2 linked regions of the Thiohalobacter thiocyanaticus genome follow. The protein of the gene in region 2 binds, or shares a complex with, the protein of the main gene of each other region. Links are inferred from orthologs where the notes say so. Each region holds a gene or a part of one and is shown on either strand. Other genes may lie near its edges.

The links. The genes of interacting proteins can lie anywhere in the genome.
Region 1: the proteins of mfd (region 2) and uvrA are in contact, whole or in part, in a crystal structure (PDB 4DFC), measured with the Escherichia coli proteins. The link is inferred for Thiohalobacter thiocyanaticus from one-to-one orthologs.

Annotation. Positions count from the first base shown.
Region 1 is NZ_AP018052.1:2,841,506-2,844,926, reverse strand. What follows is about bases 1-3,352. They hold uvrA (excinuclease ABC subunit UvrA), read right to left. Parts: upstream 3,045-3,352; coding sequence 201-3,044; downstream 1-200. Other genes in these bases: CFK21_RS13080 (MFS transporter), read left to right, coding at 3,119-3,352. Outside these bases: more of CFK21_RS13080, read left to right, coding at 3,353-3,421. UniProt on the Escherichia coli protein: The UvrABC repair system catalyzes the recognition and processing of DNA lesions. UvrA is an ATPase and a DNA-binding protein. A damage recognition complex composed of 2 UvrA and 2 UvrB subunits scans DNA for abnormalities.
Region 2 is NZ_AP018052.1:2,220,726-2,224,789, forward strand. What follows is about bases 1-3,995. They hold mfd (transcription-repair coupling factor), read left to right. Parts: upstream 1-312; coding sequence 313-3,795; downstream 3,796-3,995. Other genes in these bases: cmoB (tRNA 5-methoxyuridine(34)/uridine 5-oxyacetic acid(34) synthase CmoB), read left to right, coding at 1-29; CFK21_RS10335 (CsiV family protein), read left to right, coding at 3,929-3,995. Also shown: more of CFK21_RS10335, read left to right, coding at 3,996-4,064. UniProt on the Escherichia coli protein: Couples transcription and DNA repair by recognizing RNA polymerase (RNAP) stalled at DNA lesions. Mediates ATP-dependent release of RNAP and its truncated transcript from the DNA, and recruitment of nucleotide excision repair machinery to the damaged site.

The DNA of each region.
Region 1 (3,421 bases), 620 kb from region 2 along the record:
CGCAAAGTCGAATATCTTGTCGGGATTATGTAAATCTCAGGCAGGCCTTCCCGTCATCCCGGCGCAGGCCGGAATCCATAACCACGACGGTATCTGGATTCCGCCCTACCTGGGAATGGTCCCACCAAACGAAACAATCACAACGAACTAATCATTAATACACTCTGCGTCTCTGCGCCTTTGCGTCCTCTGCGTTTCCGTCACGCATGTTCAGAAGACCCCGCCTCCAGCAGCGGCCGCAGGAACCGCCCCGTATGTGAATCCGCATGGGCCGCCACCGTCTCCGGTGTACCCTCCACGATCAGTTCGCCGCCCTTGTCGCCGCCCTCCGGCCCCAGGTCGATGACCCAGTCGGCGGTCTTGATCACGTCCAGATTGTGCTCGATCACGATCACGGTATTGCCGTGATCGCGCAGTCGGTGCAGCACGACCAGCAGCTGTTCGATGTCATAGAAGTGCAGGCCGGTGGTGGGCTCGTCCAGGATGTAGAGGGTCTTGCCGGTGTCCCGCTTGGACAGCTCACGCGCCAGCTTCACCCGCTGCGCCTCGCCGCCGGACAGGGTGGTGGCGTTCTGGCCCAGCCTGATGTACGACAGTCCGACATCCATCAGGGTCTGCAGCTTGCGCTTGAGCGCCGGTACCGCGCTGAAGAAGGACAGGGCATCCTCCACCGTCAACTCCAGTACCTCGTGGATGGTCCTGCCCTTGTAGCGGATCTCCAGGGTCTCGCGGTTGTAGCGCTTGCCGTGACAGACGTCGCAGGGCACATAAATGTCGGGCAGGAAGTGCATTTCCACCTTGATCACGCCGTCGCCCTGGCAGGCCTCGCAGCGCCCGCCCTTGACGTTGAAGCTGAAGCGGCCGCTCTTGTAGCCGCGCGAGCGTGCCTCCTGGGTGCCGGCGAACAGTTCGCGGATGGGCGTGAACAGGCCGGTGTAGGTGGCCGGGTTGGAGCGGGGCGTGCGGCCGATCGGACTCTGGTCGATGTCGACCACCTTGTCGAAGTGCTCCAGGCCCTCGATGGCGCGGTGCGGTGCCGGACTGGTGGCGGCCTTGTTCAGCTCGCGCGCGGCGAAGGGATAGAGGGTATCGTTGATGAGCGTCGACTTGCCGGAGCCGGACACGCCGGTGATGCAGGTCATCAGCCCCACCGGGATGTCGATGTCCACGCCCTTGAGGTTGTTGCCGGTCGCACCCAGCACCCGCAGCATGCGCAGTTCGTTCACCGGGGTGCGCTGCTTGGGGACTGCGATCCGACGCGTGCCCGAGAGATACTGACCGGTGAGCGAGTCGGGGTTGGCCATGATATCGGCCGGTGTGCCCTGGGCGACGATATGGCCGCCGTGGATGCCGGCGCCCGGGCCCATGTCGAGCACATGATCGGCGCTCATGATGGCCTCCTCGTCGTGCTCGACCACGATGACGGTATTGCCCAGATCACGCAGGTAGTCGAGCGTGTTGAGCAGCCGCTGGTTGTCGCGCTGGTGCAGGCCGATGGAGGGTTCATCCAGGATGTACATCACCCCCACCAGGCCGGCGCCGATCTGACTGGCCAGGCGGATGCGCTGGGCTTCGCCGCCGGAGAGGGTGTCGGCGCTGCGTTCCAGCGACAGGTAGTCCAGGCCGACATTGACCAGGAAACTCAGGCGTTGGTTGATCTCCTTGAGGATCTTGACCGCGATCCTGCCGCGACGACCTTCAAGCGTGAGCGTGCCGAAGAATTCCAGCGCCCGTACGACCGGAAGCGCGGTCAGTTCGGGCAGGGTGCGGCCTTCGATGAACACGTGCCGGGCCGCGCGGTTCAGGCGAGTGCCGCCGCACTCGGGGCAGGCGCGGGTGCTCAGATACCGGGCCAGTTCCTCGCGCACGATGTTGGATTCGGTCTCGCGGTAGCGCCGGTCCATGTTGGGGATGATGCCCTCGAAGGTGTGCCGGCGGACGGTGAAGCCCTTGCGCTCGGACAGGTACTCGAAGTCGATCTCTTCATCCCCCGAGCCGTGAAGGATCACCGCGCGCGTCGCCTCCGGCAGTTCCTCGAACGGGGTGTCGATGTCGAAGCCGTAGTGATCGGCCAGCGAACTGATGAGCTGGAAGTAATAGGCATTGCGCCGGTCCCAGCCGCGCACCGCGCCGCCGGCCAGACTCAGATGCGGATGGGCCACGATGCGTTCGGGATCGAAGAACTGCTTCACACCCAGGCCGTCGCAGGCCGGGCAGGCGCCGGCCGGGTTGTTGAAGGAGAACAGCCGCGGTTCCAGCTCGGTGATGGAGTAGCCGCACAGCGGACAGGCGAAGCGGGCCGAGAACAGCAGCGGTTCGCGCTGCGGGTCGTCCATGAAGGCGACCCGCACCTGGCCGTCGGACAGCCGCAGCGCGGTTTCGAAGGATTCGGCCAGGCGTATCTGGATGTCCGCGCGCACCTTGAGCCGGTCGACCACGGCTTCGATGGTGTGCTGGCGCTTGAGGTCGAGCGTCGGGAGCTGGTCCAGTTCGACGATTTCACCGTCGATGCGGGCGCGGATGAAACCCTGGGCGCGCAGGCCTTCCAGTATATGCACATGCTCGCCCTTGCGCGCCTGCACCACCGGCGCGAGCAGCATCAGCCGGGTGCCCTCGGGCAGGGCCATGACCTGGTCCACCATCTGGCTCACGGTCTGGGCATCCAGTGCGATGCGGTGCTCGGGGCACTCGGGCACGCCCACGCGTGCGTACAGCAGCCGCAGGTAGTCATAGATCTCGGTAATGGTGCCCACGGTGGAGCGCGGATTGTGCGAGGTGGTCTTCTGCTCGATGGAGATGGCCGGCGACAGTCCCTCGATGTGGTCGATGTCGGGCTTTTCCATCATCGACAGGAACTGGCGGGCGTAGGCCGACAGCGATTCCACATAGCGGCGCTGGCCCTCGGCGTAGATGGTGTCGAAGGCCAGTGAGGACTTGCCCGAGCCGGACAGGCCGGTGATGACGATCAGGCGGTCGCGGGGCAACTCCAGGTCGATGTTGGCCAGGTTGTGGGTGCGGGCGCCGCGTATCCGAATGGTGTCCATGCCGTTTTCCGCCGTAAATCGAACCTGTTACTATACGTCGCTTCCCCGGTCCTCGGCAAAAGGTGATTCGGCGCGTGGCAGACGGCCCCGAGCAGCATGCGAACATGACCCGCGGCGAGCGTCGCGCGGCGGTCTCGCTGGCGGGCATCTTCGCCATGCGCATGCTGGGGCTGTTCATGATCCTGCCGGTGTTCGCCCTCTATGCCGACGACTACACCGGCGCCACCCCGGGGCTGATCGGCCTGGCCATCGGCGCCTACGGCTTCACCCAGGCCCTGCTGCAGATCCCCTTCGGGCTGCTGTCCGACCGCTTCGGGCGCAAGCGCATCATCGCCATCGGACTGCTGCTGTTCGCCCTGGGCAGCCTGGTGGCCGCG
Region 2 (4,064 bases):
TGCTCGCGCGGCGGCCCGGAGCAGCTTAAGAGCGCCACGGAATACACGGAAGGCACGGAAATATTAAAGAATCAAGAAAACTCTGATTTTTGTCCTTCCCGTCATTCCCGCGAAGGCGGGAATCCATTGACCGCGATGGCTTCTGGATTCCCGCCTTCGCGGGAATGACGGACAATTAGTCAAGTGGAGCCTCTATGAAATTTTTTATTCGTATTTTTCCGTGCTTTCCGTGTATTCCGTGGCGCTCTTGATCTTGATCTTGATCTTCACAACCATGACCCGCGCCCGCGTTTATGGGACAATTCCCCCCGCATGAACCGGAACACCGCCCCGGCGCCGGCGCCGGACAAGCCGTTCGACCCCCGCCATCCGCCCCTGCCGGAGGCTGGCGCGTGCCTGCGCTGGGGCCGGCTGTTCGGCGACAGCCTGGCGCTGGCGCTGGCCGCCGCGGCGCGCGACTACGCCGGCCCGGTGGTCCTGGTCACCCCCGACATGCCGCAGCTGGAGCAACTGCAGGGCCAACTCGGCTGGTTCAGCGGCGGCGACCTGGAACGGCTCAGTTTCCCCGACTGGGAGACCCTGCCCTACGACGCCTTCTCGCCGCACCAGGACATCATCTCCCAGCGTATCGAGACCCTGTACCGGCTGCCGGATTTCCATCAGGGCGTGCTGATCCTGCCGGTCTCCACCCTGATGCAGCGGGTCGCACCGCTGAGCTACATCCAGGGCCGCGGCCTGTCGGTGAAGGTCGGCGAGCGGCTGGACGTGGAGGCCATGCGGGCGCGCTTCGAGCAGGCCGGCTATACCTGTGTCGCCCAGGTCATGGAACACGGCGAGTTCGCGGTGCGCGGCTCGCTGCTGGACATCTACCCCATGGGCAGCGAACTGCCCTACCGTCTGGATCTGTTCGACGACGAGGTCGAGAGCATCCGCACCTTCGATCCCGACAGCCAGCGTTCGATCGAAAAGGTCGAGGCCATCCATCTGCTGCCGGCGCGCGAGTTCCCCTTCGATCCCGATGCCGTCAGCCGTTTCCGCCAGGCCTGGCGGGCCCGGTTCGAGGGCGATCCGCAGCGCAGCGCCGTCTACCGCGACGTCAGCCAGGGCATCAGCCCCAACGGCATCGAGTACTATCTGCCGCTGTTCTTCGAGCAGACCGCCAGCCTGCTGGACTACCTGCCCGCCGACTGCCTGTTCCTGCAGCTGCCCGGCTGCGACGCCGCCGCGCAGGACTTCTGGCAGCAACTCGAGGCCCGGCACGACCAGTACCGGCACGACCTCGAACGCCCGGTGCTGGCGCCGGATCAACTCTACCTGGGACTGGATGAACTGGAGCGGCACCTGGCCGCCAGCCGCCGGGTGGAGATTCTGCGCTTCGACGAAGGTGCCGCGGAAATCGTCAATTTCGCCACCTGCGGCCTGCCCGATGTCTCGCTCAAGCCGCGCGCGACGCAGCCGGCCGAACAACTCATGCAGTTCCTCGATCAGCACCCGGGCCGGGTGCTGATCACCGCCGAGTCCGCCGGCCGCCGCGAGCATCTGCTCGACAGCCTGCGCGACAACGGTCTGCGCCCGACGCCCGTGGAAGGCTGGCAGGCCTTCCTGGACAGTGACGCGCGATTGGCCATCGCCGTGGCGCCGCTGGAGCAGGGCCTGCGGCTGGAGGACGGCACGCTGGCCCTGCTCACCGAGACCCAGCTGCTGGGCCGGCGCGCCAGCCAGATCAGCCGGCGCAAACCGGCGCGCGACCCCGAGGCCATCATCCGCGATCTCACCGATCTCGCCGTCGGCGCGCCGGTGGTGCACGAGGAGCTGGGCGTGGGCCGCTATCTCGGCCTGCAGAAGCTCACCGCCGGCGGCCTGGAGAACGAGTTCCTCACCCTGGAGTACGCCGGTGGCGACAAGCTGTATGTGCCGGTCAACTCGCTGCACCTGATCAGCCGCTACACCGGCAGTTCGCCCGAGACCGCGCCGCTGCACAAGCTGGGCACCGATCACTGGGCCAAAGCCAAACGCAAGGCCGCCGAGAAGGCGCGCGACGTGGCCGCCGAACTGCTCGACATCTATGCCCGCCGTGCCGCCCGCCAGGGCCACAGCTTCGACATCCACAGCGACGAGTACCGCCAGTTCGCCGCCGCCTTCCCGTTCGAGGAGACCCCGGACCAGGAGCAGGCCATCGAAGCGGTGCTGGCCGACATGGCCGCCCCGCAGCCGATGGACCGGGTGGTGTGCGGCGACGTCGGCTTCGGCAAGACCGAGGTCGCCATGCGCGCGGCCTTCGTCGCCGCCACCAGCGGCCAGCAGGTCGCCCTGCTGGTGCCCACCACCCTGCTCGCGCAGCAGCACTACGAGAACTTCCGCGACCGTATGGCCGACTGGCCCATCCGCATCGAGGCGTTGTCGCGCTTCCGCTCCGGCAAGCAGCAGGAGACGATCCTGCAGCAACTCAGTGACGGCAAGGTCGACATCGTCATCGGCACCCACAAGCTGCTGCAGGAGAATGTGAAGTTCAAGCAGCTCGGGCTGGTCATCGTGGACGAGGAGCACCGCTTCGGCGTGCGCCAGAAGGAACGCCTCAAGGCCCTGCGCGCCGAGGTGGACATGCTCACGCTGACCGCCACGCCGATCCCGCGTACGCTGAACATGTCCCTGTCGGGACTGCGCGACCTGTCCATCATCGCCACCCCGCCGGCCCAGCGCCTGGCGGTGAAGACCTTCGTCGGCGAGTGGAACGACCAGACCATTCGCGAGGCCTGCCTGCGCGAGATCAAACGCGGCGGCCAGGTCTATTTTCTGCACAACCAGGTGGAGACCATCGACAAGGTCGCCCGCGAACTGGCCGAACTGGTGCCCGAGGCCGGCATCGCCATCGGCCACGGCCAGATGCGCGAGCGCGAACTGGAACAGGTGATGCTGGACTTCTACCACCGGCGCTTCAACCTGCTGGTATGCACCACCATCATCGAGAGCGGCATCGACGTCCCCACCGCCAACACCATCATCATCAACCGCGCCGACAAGCTGGGCCTGGCCCAGCTGCACCAGCTGCGCGGCCGCGTCGGCCGCTCGCACCACCGCGCCTATGCCTACCTGGTCACGCCGCCGGCGCGCGCCATGACCGCCGACGCGGTCAAGCGCCTGGAGGCCATCGCCTCACTGGAGGAACTGGGCGCGGGCTTCTCGCTCTCCACCCACGACCTGGAGATCCGCGGCGCCGGCGAACTGCTGGGCGACGAGCAGAGCGGCCAGATCCAGGAGATCGGTTTCAGCCTCTACACCGAGTTGCTGGAACGCGCCGTGGCAAGCCTCAAGGCCGGCAAGGAACCGCAGCTGGAACGGCCGCTGGAACATGGCGCCGAGATCGACCTGCGCATCCCCGCCCTGATCCCGGACGACTATGTACCGGACGTGCACGGCCGCCTGATCCTGTACAAGCGCATCGCCAACTGCCGTAGCGAGGACGAACTGCGCGAACTGCAGGTGGAGCTGATCGACCGCTTCGGGCTGCTGCCGCCGCAGGTGAAGAACCTGTTCGCCATCACCCGGCTCAAGCTCAGGGCGCTGCCGCTGGGCATCCGCAAGATCGACGCCGGCGAGACCGCCGGCCGCTTCGAATTCACCGAACAGCCGCAGGTCGATGCCGCCCGCATCGTGCAGCTGGTGCAGACCGCACCGGCGAACTACCGTCTGGACGGGGTGGAGAAGCTGCGCTTCACCCTGGACATGCCGGACGCCGAGACCCGGCTGGAGACCGTGGCCCGGCTGCTGAACGAGATCAGCCCCGAGGCCGCCTGAAAAAGGCCAACTGAATCCTGATAGTCCCGTCATTGCGAGCGAAGCGCGGCAATCTCGTAACACACCTGAAAACAGTTGAGGATTGCCGCGGCGCTCCGCGCCTCGCAATGACGATTAAACCAGAGGCTTATTTATGTTACTGCGTCGCCTGTTCCTGGCCACCCTTGCCCTGCTGATGAGCGCCGCTGTGCCGGCCGCTGACCAGTACGACGTGGAAATCATCGTCTACGCCAGCCTGGACCCGGACACCGGCGAGGAATACTGGCCGG